4 regions of the Dethiosulfatibacter sp. genome follow, and region 3 is predicted to be linked to each of the others. Evidence: riboswitches for the same ligand, from Rfam matches in the RefSeq annotation. Region 3 holds a riboswitch; each other region holds the start of a gene.
What was found. Region 3 has a riboswitch for molybdenum cofactor ahead of AC3AX0_RS04210 (molybdopterin molybdotransferase MoeA). Riboswitches for the same ligand answer to the same signal wherever they lie in the genome.

Region 1 (3,176 bases), on a different contig from region 3:
GCTTGTCCTTGCTTCCCGTTCAATATTTATAAGACCGGCTTTTCCCCTATAGGTGGATACTGTTATCTTAGAAGGCTTTCCGAAGGAATATTCACCAGCTCCAACTACTGCAAGTCCATTTATTTCTCCAACCTTTTCCCCTTCAACATCAAGTAAATAGGTTCCCTCGTCAAATAGCTCTAAAACTTTATCCTCATACATGTTGTTCCTGTTTATCTTCTGCTGTATAGCCTTTTCAACATGCTTTTTATATACAAGATTGCTTTCTTCCAGACAGGCCCATGAATCAGCTTCGTAAATAATTTCAACAACCTTGTTGAATCTTGATGAAAGCTTCTCCTGATTGTCTGCAATCTTTGAACTGTATTCTACAACCTTGCAGACTGCATCCCTTTCAAAGTGCTTAAGATCTTCCTTTTCACAGTGGGAAGCTATGAACTTAGTCATTTTTTCCACATTTGCACTGGATCTTACCATTTCAACATCAAAATCAGCCCTGATTTTGAAGAGCTTTGAAAACTGCTCGTCATATGAATAAAGCATACTATAGGACCTTGGATCCCCTACCAGTATGACCTTGATGTCAAGCTTTATTGGTTCAGGCTTAAGGCCTGTAGTTACAGGATATCCCATTGTAGTCTGAATTGTCTCTATCTTTGTCTCGTCATTCAATAATGCCCTCATTAGTCCCTTATATGCAAAAACATTTTCCATAAGGTCCTTTACCTGAATAATAAGATAACCTCCATTTGCTGCATGGATAGATCCAGGAATGATTTTTTTAAAGGAGGTCTTTAATACTCCCATTTCATTCACAAACTCTATGTTTCCCAAAAGGTTTGAATGTGTTGGGTTTGTCTCAAATACTACTGGTGCATTCTCTTTGTCAGAATTGTCTATGAAAAGATTCACCTGATATCTTTCAAAGAAAGAATCATTGTTTTTGTTCTGCATTGCCAAAAATGGATTCGACTGCGGCTGCTTGTTGTCTGTCTTGAACATGTCTACCTTGTCTATTATGTCATTCTTCAAGTCTATAAGATAATTTTCAACTTTTTTGTTCCCGTCAAATCTGTATTTCAACCTGTCTGTGTGTAGGTTTACAACCTTTGTTGCAAATTCACTATCAAGCTTCTTGAGCTTGTCCCTGAAGCTTTCGTCTATGTCCTTGATTTTCTTGAACAGGTCAATGCTTGCAAGGTTCAGTTCACTAGATTTTTTCTGTATCTCGGCGTATTTTTCCTTTGAGATGTCCTTAAAATCCTCTTCTGTCATAGGAACATCATTTTCCTTAAGTGGTACGCTGACAAGACCCCTATCTGTATTTGAATATATAAAACCGAATTTCTTGGCAAGAGTATTAAGCTCAGCCAAAAGCTCCTCGGAAGTTTCGTTAAGCTGCTTGAAAAGCATATTTTTTGCTCTTTCATATTCCTTTGAAGTAAAGGTGTTCTCTATTTCCTTCTTTATAAATATAATCGTATTTTCTATGGCTTTTTTGAAAATTTTTCCCTGTCCGCTATCCAACCTAAGGGATATTGGATTTTCAGGTTTCTTGAAATTGTAAACGTATACCCAGTCTCCTGAAGTATTTTCTCCACGAGCCTTCTTTTCCGTAATAAGACTAATATAGGAATTTCTACCGGTTCCACTTATTCCTGAAATATAAATATTGTAGCCTTTTCTTTTTATATTAAGGCCGAAATCAATTGCTTCAACTGCTCTTTCCTGTCCAATGATTCCCTCAAGTGGCTCTAAGTCCGCCGTGGATTCAAATTTTTTGCATTCATCACAGCATTCATTTCTCAATTGAGTGTATTTAAGTTCATTTCCCTTCATATCATGTCCTCCAAAAATCATCTTTCCTCTATGTTCTTTATATTATAACACATATTCATTATATATTTACAGACATAATAACCTTTTCCTCACTAAATTTATATTGAATTTAGATATTTTTTTTGGTAGAATTAGAATGTATTAACTCCGATCTGATTTTCCTAAGGTTTTCTATGGTAATCAGACTATGGGTTTGTCTGGAAACGGACCTGCCTCCCGGTTGGAAAGGAGATGATTTTATCTATTCCGGGTGGAATAGATATTTTTTATGGAAAAAAAAAGAATAATAGCTTTAGTATCATTAATTGCAATATCCCTGGCTGTACTTTCATTGACCATGGAATACAAGAATGAATATCTTGCTTCCATATATCCCGAAGCAAATATTGTAGAAACAAGTTTCGATAAGAACTTAAATTCTAAAAATTGTTTTGCGGAATATGTTTACGAAGTCCATTTGGAGAATAAGAATCTTGACTGCTATTTCATAAAATCCATAGGATACAAGGACTTTGTCTACTATATGGTTGAAATAAACAACATCGATGAAAGTATTGAAACAGTCAGACTAATTGACGAACACGAAACAGAGGATTACGGAGGATACATAAGGGAAGGATGGTTTCTGGAAAGATTTCAAAACATGCCTCTATCCCATCCAGCAGAACTTGTAAAAATGCATAAAGAAAATGATTATGAAATAGTCGCAATAACCGGGGCAACTATTACTAGCCACTCAGCTACAGAAGCTGTAAATTTGGCAATCGAGATTCACCACAAGAAAGCAGCTACGCTGCGTTAAATGCACAAGCATTTATTAAGACGCGAAGGAAAGTTTCCTCAAACGCATAACACCAACGCTTCAAGGGGTTATGATATTAACTTTCCTAAGCTGACAAGAAAGCAGCTAAGCCGTAGTAAATACGTGAGCAGTTATTCAAGACGCAAAAGAAAGTTAAAACAAAAACTAAGGAGAGAATCATGTCAAAAAAACTGAAATTATTAAGCATAGTGTTTGTATTGATACTTGCATTTGCTGCATGTACACCAAAAACAGAAGACAACAACGAAGGAACTGAAACAACTGAAACCCCTATAGAAATACAGGGTATTGAAGGTGGAACAAAAATGATTGATGCCGAAGAAATCAAGGCTATGGAATCTCAAACACTTGCAACAACAAACATTTCATCAAGCGGTGAAGTTGTTGAAGTTGAAATCAAGGGCATAAAGATAAACAAAATACTTAAGCAATATGAACTAAGACAGGATGATTTTGAAGGTATAAGATTTTTTGCTGGTGATGGATATTCAATCGTCATTCCAAAGGAAATCCT
Region 2 (3,176 bases), on a different contig from region 3:
CACTGCAGGGGATTTTTAGTCTAAAATACAATTATTTTTTACTTAAGTGTAATCTATGATTATATATTTCTAACAAACTGCTTCCCAAATTCAACCGCTTCCTTTTCAGTCACATCTGACATATTCCAGTTAACCTTTAGGTTTTCACCAACAACTTCAAATCCTGCACTATTAAGCAAATCAGCAAGAACCTTTGGTGATTCACCGCTCCATCCATAGCAACCAAATGCTGCTGCTTTTTTATTTTTGAACTTCAATTCCTTAAGATAGTGAGCAAATCCAACAAGAGACCTTAAAACACTGTTGCTTACAGTTGGCGACCCCATTAGTATTGCTTTGGACCTAAATACTTCTGTTGCCAAATCATTGTCATCTGTTTTAGCAATATTAAATATCTTAATAGTTACTTCCTCATCTTCCATACGAATGCCTTCGGCAATTTTTTCTGCAACTTTCTTGGTACCGTCCCACATTGTATCGTAGATGATTGTTATTTGATTTTCTTGATAATCATCACACCATTCCAAATATTTACTAACTATTTGCATAGGATTGTCCCTCCAGACAACTCCATGACTAGTTGCAATAATATCAATATCCAAATTCATGCCAATGACTTCATCCAGCTTTTTCTTTAAAATCTTGCTGAAAGGAGTAAGTATATTTGCATAATACTTGATTGCTTCTTCAAATAATTTGCATTGATCTACAGTATCATTAAATATACTTTCACATGCATAGTGTTGGCCAAATGCATCATTGCTAAAAAGAATATTGTCACCAGTCATATAAGTAGCCATACTGTCAGGCCAATGAAGCATCCTCATTTCAACAAAAACCAGCGATTTACCATTGCCTATATCAAGACTGTCTCCCGTTTTCACAACATTCAGATTCCACTTTTTGTGATATTGTCCCTCTAGAGACTTTACAGCATTGGCCGTACAGTAAATTGGAGTTTCAGGAATTCTTTCCATCAATTTAACCAATGCACCGCTATGGTCTATCTCTCCATGATTTACAATTATATAATCTATATCTTCCAAATTGACTTCTGAAGCAAGGTTATCTACAAATTCTTCAGCAAATGGAAGCCATACGGTATCAATTAGAACTGTTTTTTCTTCCTGAATTAAATATGAATTATAACTAGAACCACTATTTGTTGAATATTCATCGCCATGAAATTTCCGTAATTCCCAATCAACTTTTCCGACCCAGTTAACATTGTTTTTTATTAATTTTTTCATTTTATCCTCCTAATATTGTCTCGTATTTAATTATACAATGAATTAGATGTATTTACCAAATAGAATTATAATTCAGTAAAGGAATCGTGATATGAAGTAATAAAATATCACTATATATTAATTCGTCTTTACATCCTATATATATTCTGTTATACTTTATTTGATTCAATCATATACTCATTACCGAGTCTTTTGTACCTTCGGCCTAGCCATGGACAAAGACCGACAGGGTTTATCTGGAAACGGATATGCCTCCCGTGTGGAAAGGTAACCGAGACTCAGTGTCTATGTTCTTTTTTTGGGGAGCATGGATTTTTTTATTTTAAAGGAGATTTTTATGAATACGTGTTTAATGAATGATATCAAATTAAAATTCAAGGATCTAGTAGTTAAAAATAATTTAATGAATGAAAACATTTCAATAGAAGCTAAGGTTCTTACCACTGAAGAAGCAATAGGAAATCCAATCCGCAGGGACTACCCTCTCATAAAGGGAAAAGAAAAACTTATGCAGGCAGAATTCAAAGGTTCTATTGGACAGGCTTTTACAGATAATCCAGGAAATTTCACAGGAACAATAGGTGAAATACTTGAAATGGAACTTAGTTCGAATCTGAGCAGAGCAATTTTTATTTCTTCTGTAAATGCAATTACCCACTATCTGGGAATCACAACAAATACAATACACTGCAAGGACGAAGAACCTGAATCATGTGCTGAAAAACTTGTTGAAAACATCAAGGAAAAATATGGTAATCCTAAAATCATACTTGTAGGATTTCAGCCAGCATTCCTTGAGAATCTGTCAAAAAACTTTAAAATTAGAGTGCTTGATCTTGACGATGAAAAAGTAGGAACAAAGAAGAACAATGTACTAATTGAAAATGGCGAAGATAATTTTACCGCTGCAATTGAATGGTGTGACCTCGTTGTAGCTACAGGTAGCACTGTAGTCAACAATACACTTTCAAACTTCATGAATACGGGAAAACCCACTTTTTTCTTTGGAACGACAATCTCCGGGCCTGCCAGATTGCTGGATTTGGACCGTTTTTGTGAAAACTCAAAATAAATCTAAGGAGAACAAAATGAAAATCAAAAAACTATTAATTGTAACTCTGATGCTAGCATTAATGCTGTTCACAATTGCAGGATGTTCAAACAGCGAAGCAAACAATTCAGGTGAAAATACTGATGGTGAAAGCTCTGCGGTAGAAAACACAGCTAAGATTAACTCAGAAAATAAAAATGAAACACTCATTGTATACTGCGGTGCCGGTCTTAGAAAACCCATGGATGAAATCGCTCAAATTTATGCTGAAAAATTCAATGTACAAATCGAATATTCTTATGCAGGATCAGCACAAAACCTAACCCAGTTAGAACTTATGCAAGAAGGTGACCTTTATATTCCAGGTGCATATTCATATTTCGAATCAGCACAGGAAAAAGGATTGACAGAAAATGCTCAAAATATTGTATATCATACTCCCGTTATAGCTGTACCAGCTGGAAATCCAGCAAACATCACCTGCCTTGATGACCTTACAAAGGAAGGAGTGAAGATCGTACTCGGCGACGAAAGATCCGCCGCAATAGGAAAAGTTTCACAGAAAATTCTGGATAAAAAAGGAATACTTGAAGCAGTTGAAGCTAATGTTGTTGCTAAGGATGCAACTGTAAACGAGGTTCTTGTACACATAGCAATGGAACAAGCTGATGCATGCATCATCTGGGAAGACAATGCACAGGGTGTTGAAGAAATTGAGGTAGTCCAAATAAATAAAGAAGATAATTCAATAAAAACAATTCCTGTATGCGTATTGACTTTCTCTGAAAAAAAAGAGGCTGCATCTGCTTTTGCAAATTATCTAAGCTCTGAAGAAGGCGTGAAAATATTTAAAAAACACGGATTTGAACCTATAA
Region 3 (3,176 bases):
GGGCGATGCAGGAGTTATTATCTGAACTTCATTTTCACTTAAGTCGTTAAGATCCTCAATCATTATTACAGCATTATAGTCGCCGTCTATTGGGTCTCCCGTATCAACTACCTTGTAGTCCCTTCCCTTGACCAATGTCAAAGGTTTTCCTTCTCTTGCATCATAGGTGACTTCTGACTTTACAGCAATGCCGTCCATTGCCGATGCATTGAAGTTGGGAGAAGAGTATTTTGCGAAATAGGGCTCAGCCGTTACCCTTCCCAGTGAATCCATTACACTTATTGTTTCAACGGCTTTATTTTCAAGTTCTTCCTTGAATCTTTCAAGATATCCCTTTAGAGCCACCTCAAGGTCTGTATTTTCCAGATATATATTTCTTTCTATTTTCATGGCTACCTCTCTTATTCAGTATATACCTTTACGATATTTCCTTTTTGTATTCCTTCGGTACCTGATTTTATCACTACATATCCTTCACTTTTTGAAAGCTGGGATATGGCGGCAGATTTTTTTATCAATGGATTAAAAAGATATTTCCCATCATTGAGTTCCAAGGTCCCCATTACATAGGTTTCCTTGCCTGGAGCTCCTGTAAGATTATAGGTGAGCTCCGCTTCAATATAGAAAGCCATGGTTTCTTCCTTTTTAAGGAGTATCTTGAATAATTCCTTTCCGAATATTGTGAAAATTATAGAAGAAGATCCTGGATGTCCAGGCAGTCCTAATAGTGCAGTGTTTCTTGCACAAGACATTATGGTAGGCTTTCCAGGTTTTACCGCCGCTCCGTGAACGAAGAGCCCCGGTTCTCCAAAGCTGTCGAGAACTTCCGCCGTAACATCCTTTATTCCAGCCGAACTTCCCCCGGACACTATGACAATATCCGTCTTATCAATCCATTTTTCAACTTCATTAAATAGGCTTCCCTCATCATCATTGACTATGGACTTGTAAATCACTTCACCACCGTATTTTTCAATTAGGGCTCCCACAACGAAACTGTTTATATCCCTAACTTCACCGAGCTTTATCTCCACTTCCGGCTTTCTTATTTCGTCTCCAGAAGATATTATTACAGCCTTTGGCTTCTTAAATACGGAAATCTCAGATACACCAATGGCGCTTAATGCTCCCATATCAAAAGCTGTAATCTTCCTTCCCTTTTTCACTATAATATCATCTACGTTTATGTCTTCACCAATATATATTATATTTTCCCCTGGATGCATGGTCATGTTCACTGCCACCGTATCTTCTTTAAGTTTCTCCGTATATTCAATCATTACGACTGCATCAGCGCCCTTGGGAATCATTCCCCCTGTAGGAATATATACACAGGTGTTTTCCACAACTTCTGTATGAGCTTCAGTTCCCATTAGGACCTCTCCTGAAACATCCAGAAAGACAGGCATGCTTTCCGATGCACCGCTTGTATCCGAGGACATCAATGCATATCCGTCAACAGTTGATTTGTTGAAGTCGGGTATATTTACAGAGCTCATTATATCCATGGATGAATATCTGTACTGTGCTTCACTAATATGAATAATTTCTGTTTCAATTTCTATGTTGCTGAAATGTTCTCTCATCATTTCTTTTATCCTGTCCGGGTTGTATGCTTTTAGAAATTTCATTATTCCTCCATATTCAATCCTCGGGACATTAATCCCTCATTCTTATACCGATTGTGACTGTTAGTCTGGCAATAAAAAAAAACTATCCGGTCGGATAGTCATCATACTCCTTTCCAAACCGGGAGGCGCAATTTTTGCAAACTGCACCCATAGGCTAAGTTATCTCATAAAGATAAATTAGCTCGAAGTATATATATTTTACACCTTTTTTAGCTGTTTTTCAATGTTTTTATTGGTTTGGGAATCATGACAGCGACTTTTATTCCGCATCCAATAAATAAACATTATTGATACGTCGTTCGTTTTTTCCCTTTCGTTTTTTTCGAATGTACTGCCGCAAGAGCTATGGAATTAAGCTTTGCTTCCTCTGAATCGGCTCTAATTGTCTATACAATAAAGTCATATTCAGATTATTTAACATGTTTGTACATGTTTATTGGCAGTTTTACGATTTCTTAATTTACAACCTTGAAACCATACTTCTCAAAGACCGCCTTCATATCTTCATTTGTCAGCAATTCATCATAGATTTTCTCTGCGTTCGCATTTTTCGAATCCTTAAGCAAGGCTATCCAGTATGTTGCCTTCTCATTGTATTGGTCATCGATTTCGTACATGTCAAACTTGCCTTTAGTCGATTCGGTCACATCGGTTACATAGACAAGACCGGCATCAGCCTCTCCCAGTGCAATCTTCGATGCAACACCCTTTACAGTCGATTCATTTGATACAACATTTGACAGAACCTTCTCAGTATAGCCATCCACTCCCGATTCTTCATATTTTGCCAATATGTTCCTTGCATATTTCCCTGCAGGCACCTCTTCAGCAGCAATTATTATGCTTGCATCACCTGCCAGATTATAAAGCGAGTTCACCTTTTCGTTTCCCTTGGGAGTAATGAGAACCATCTTGTTTTCAAGTATTCCAATTCCCTTTTCAACAAATCCACCTTCATTAAGAAGTTTGTAGTTCTTTTCATTGGCGGACAAATAAATATCGGCTTCGGCACCGTTTTCTATCTGTATCCTCAATCTTGTAGAACTATCCAGATTTAAAGTAATCTCATCTCCTAGAACTGTATTTATCTCACCCATGCTTTCAGTCAGCGATGCAGCCGAAAACACAAGTACTTTCTCTTCCTTTCCACAAGAAGTAAACATGAAGGCAATAACTGCCACCACTACCAGTTTAATCAAAATATTTTTTTTCATCCTATTTTCCCTTCCCTTTCATTTATTCTACTTATTTCATTATTTTTTCCTTCATGGTAATGCACTGTCCCTGGTTTTTAACCATAATGATTTCGGCCAGTATGCTAACTGCAATATCCTCGGGAGAATTACCTCCAAGGGCAAGGCCTATAGGAGAATGTACACCCTTTATCAATTCCTCTTCATATCCCTTTTCTACCATACTCTTGAACATGGTCTTGATCTTGTTTCTGCTGCCTATTACACCTAAATACCTGTACTCCTTTCTGAGCATGGATTCTACTGCAAGTTGGTCATGAACATGTCCGTGAGTAGCTACTACTACGAAAGT
Region 4 (3,176 bases), on a different contig from region 3:
CTTCTCACTTCAAACTTCTCCCGGTTGTTCCACAGTTGGGTAGGCATAATCGGCTCGAGCTTTTCAAACTGGTTTTGTCTGAAATTCCTTGTAGGTAGCAACCCGCATTCATTGGCACCGTCAAGCCATGCAGGAGTGCCGTATCCATGTACCGGACCCCAGGTATAGACTTCGTCCCTAATTTCCCTTATGGCCACTGCATTTATTTCCAGGAACTTGTCCTTGTCGTTTATTTCTATCTTTCCATTTCCTTTTACTGCCACTGCCTTAAGATTTTTGGATCCCATTACAGCACCAGCACCACCTCTTCCTGCAAAACAGTCATCGCTGAATATGCAAGCAATACTTGAAAGGTTTTCTCCGCCCTGTCCTATACACGATATCTTGTATTCCTTTCCCAGTTCCTCATTAAGAATTTCTGTTGTTTCTCTGGTGTTCTTTCCCCAAAGGTGTGCTGCATCTTTGATTTCAACCTTGTCATTTTCTATTACTACTATTACCGGTTTATCCGCCTTACCTTCAAATAAAATGGAATCATAACCTGCAAATTTCACTTCTGCACCGAAGTGACTTCCCATGTTTGAAGACCCTATGGTGTTTGACAAAGGTGAAAGAAAATTGATTGAAATTCTTGATGCCGAAGCCATTGGAGTTCCTGTAAGAGGTCCAGTATTGAATGATAGTATATTCTTCTCAGACAAAGGCTCTGTATCATGGGGGACTTCATCCCACAAAAGAGCAACCCCATAACCTTCTCCTCCAAGATATCTTTTAACATATTCCATGTTGAGCTTTTCCTTGCTTATGTTTCTAGAACTCAAATCTATCCTTAATACACAATTCTTATAACCCTTCATCTCATCACCATCCCAACGCATTTCGAGGGCAGATTTTAACACATTCAGGTACTCCGCCACATAAATCACATTTGTAAGCCAAAGGCTTACCTTCAAATTCAATCATGCTTATTGCATCAATCGGACAATCTTCCGCACATTTACCACAACCTATGCATGCATCGCTTATTGTTACAGCTCCGGTAAATGAATCTCTTGATATGGCATCAACCGGACAATGTTCTGCACATACCATGTCAGAACACTGCTGACATACATTTTGTTTAAAATGACCCATTTTCTTTTCACTAATTTTGATACCTGTAGCCGCTGGGTCCACTACTCCCAGATGAAATACAGAACATACAGACTCACATGCCCTGCAACCCTGACATAGATCAGGATTCACCCTTACTTTGATTACTCCCGGTTTCATAAAATCCTCCTTTTTTCTCCATTTTAATATTTCAAGTGCTGCTATGCTTGTTGCCTAACAATGCTTATGATACATCCAACTAAAGAATTATGAATTTTAACGAGGAACATAAAAATCGAACACAAAAACAGGAGCATACTCGAAATATTCGAATAGCTCCTTTGCAATCACGGCAGGCATAAAATCACTTCAATACCCATAGTTCTTAAATTCCTTATTCTGTCAATGTTTTATGCGGGAACGTAAGAATCGGAGATTTATTTATCTTAGGAAAGCTAAATATGCAAAATCCCTTAAATCGTTGGTATTTTGCGTTCAATGTAAACTTTCCACGCGGACAACACCGCTAACGCGGATGACGCGACATAGTCGCTTTGTCTATCTAACTTAATTATAAACCCTATTGTTACAATAGGGTCAAGGATTATTATTTATTTTATCGGAACCTGTAGTCTGATGAACATTCCTCTACTGTTTTCGTTAAAGACTGGAAGTTCTGTTATTACCTCACAGAGATACTCTCCTACAATTTCATAGTCATTATCATCAACAAAATCCAGGAGCTTTTCCGCATAGTAGAGCTCATTTTCAAAACCCTCCTCTCCTTTGAAGCATATACAGGCATAATTACCTCCCATTATTTTTTCAAATCCTTCATCCCTACTGAAATCAGTGTCAACAAATACAAAGATTTCTGTAGACTTGTAGTCTCTAACTTTGATATTATCCATTCTTATTAAGGATCCTACATTGTGGAAATATATCATTGGAAGGTTATTGATCTCTACCTGGTTCTTCAACTCCCTAAGCATATACTCGTAGGTTTCTATGCCTTTCTCATAAATGTTTATTCCACTATTATAACAAAATATCCTCCTCTCGGGAAAATCCACAATGTTAACTGATTCATCTTCTAGGGTCCTGGCATACTCCCCAAGGTTCTCCTTGAACCTCATTGCACCCCTTTCCATTATTTCAAGCTTTTTCTTGTTTTCCTCAATCCACTTAAGCTGTTCGTTTAGGTTTTCAATAATAAGCTCGGGGTCGTTCTTTTCGAAGAGCTTCTTTATCTGGTCAAGGGACATTCCAAGAAGCTTCATATAATTAATAAGGTCAAGCTTTGCGCTCTGGTTTATATGGTAGTATCTGTATCCAGTATCCTCGTCCACCATAGAGGGTTTAAGGAGCCCAATATTGTCATAATGTCTAAGCGTTTGGATTGTAACCTTGTTAATCTTTGCCATTTCACCAATTTTAAATCTGTTCAAAGAACCATCCCCTTAATAATCTATTTATTATTCACTGCATATTAATCAAACATCTTGTGTCTCTATAGACTTATATTATATCATGAAGCATATTACACTGTTACAATTTTAACTTACCTAAGCTATAAAAGGAACCGCCGGCAATTAAACCGGCGGTTCCTGTGTATTATATAACGTTCTAAACCCGATAAACCATTCCCACAATTATTACTTAGTTATGCTGTCTGTTCAACAGATTCCTCTGATTTTGCTTCTTTTTTCTCTTCCTTTGACTTTTTGATTTTTTCCATTGTAATTCCTGTGTATCCATAGAATATTGAAATCAACGGATTCAGCAGGTTGAGGAATGCATAGGGTGCATAGGCAAATGGATGAACTCCAAGAGTCTTGTACATAAATGCTCCACAGGTATTCCATGGAACAAGTGCTGAAGTTAGTGTTCCTGAATCTTCAAGTACCCTTGAAAGGTTCTTCGGATGAAGTCCCTTCTCTTCAAATACATCCTTGTACATCCTTCCAGTTATAACTATTGACAAATACTGGTCTCCAGCAACAAAGTTACATGCTATTGCAGTAAGAACTGCCGAAAGAACTACTGAACCTGTGCTGTGCGCTAATGTTAGTATCTTCCTTGCT

Region 1: another riboswitch for molybdenum cofactor. It lies ahead of AC3AX0_RS03965 (FMN-binding protein); the one in region 3 lies ahead of AC3AX0_RS04210 (molybdopterin molybdotransferase MoeA).
Region 2: another riboswitch for molybdenum cofactor. It lies ahead of AC3AX0_RS07635 (Rossmann-like domain-containing protein); the one in region 3 lies ahead of AC3AX0_RS04210 (molybdopterin molybdotransferase MoeA).
Region 4: another riboswitch for molybdenum cofactor. It lies ahead of AC3AX0_RS02360 (4Fe-4S dicluster domain-containing protein); the one in region 3 lies ahead of AC3AX0_RS04210 (molybdopterin molybdotransferase MoeA).

Annotation. Positions count from the first base shown of each region.
Region 1 covers NZ_CEZJXU010000068.1:2,982-6,157, reverse strand. The annotation lists gene AC3AX0_RS03970 (Lon protease family protein) at 1-1,839, opposite strand, end outside; molybdenum cofactor riboswitch at 1,973-2,086, shown strand; gene AC3AX0_RS03965 (FMN-binding protein) at 2,108-2,641, shown strand; partial or broken gene AC3AX0_RS03960 (hypothetical protein) at 2,821-3,176, shown strand, end outside.
Region 2 covers NZ_CEZJXU010000186.1:1,405-4,580, reverse strand. The annotation lists gene AC3AX0_RS07640 (anaerobic nitric oxide reductase flavorubredoxin) at 60-1,250, opposite strand; molybdenum cofactor riboswitch at 1,420-1,536, shown strand; gene AC3AX0_RS07635 (Rossmann-like domain-containing protein) at 1,588-2,322, shown strand; gene modA (molybdate ABC transporter substrate-binding protein) at 2,339-3,176, shown strand, end outside.
Region 3 covers NZ_CEZJXU010000074.1:3,120-6,295, forward strand. The annotation lists partial or broken gene AC3AX0_RS04205 (molybdopterin biosynthesis protein) at 1-390, opposite strand, end outside; gene AC3AX0_RS04210 (molybdopterin molybdotransferase MoeA) at 402-1,631, opposite strand; molybdenum cofactor riboswitch at 1,722-1,831, opposite strand; gene modA (molybdate ABC transporter substrate-binding protein) at 2,087-2,845, opposite strand; gene AC3AX0_RS04220 (XdhC family protein) at 2,877-3,176, opposite strand, start outside.
Region 4 covers NZ_CEZJXU010000029.1:717-3,892, reverse strand. The annotation lists gene AC3AX0_RS02365 (aldehyde ferredoxin oxidoreductase family protein) at 1-899, opposite strand, end outside; gene AC3AX0_RS02360 (4Fe-4S dicluster domain-containing protein) at 862-1,272, opposite strand; molybdenum cofactor riboswitch at 1,413-1,539, opposite strand; gene AC3AX0_RS02355 (MerR family transcriptional regulator) at 1,704-2,540, opposite strand; partial or broken gene nhaC (Na+/H+ antiporter NhaC) at 2,756-3,176, opposite strand, start outside.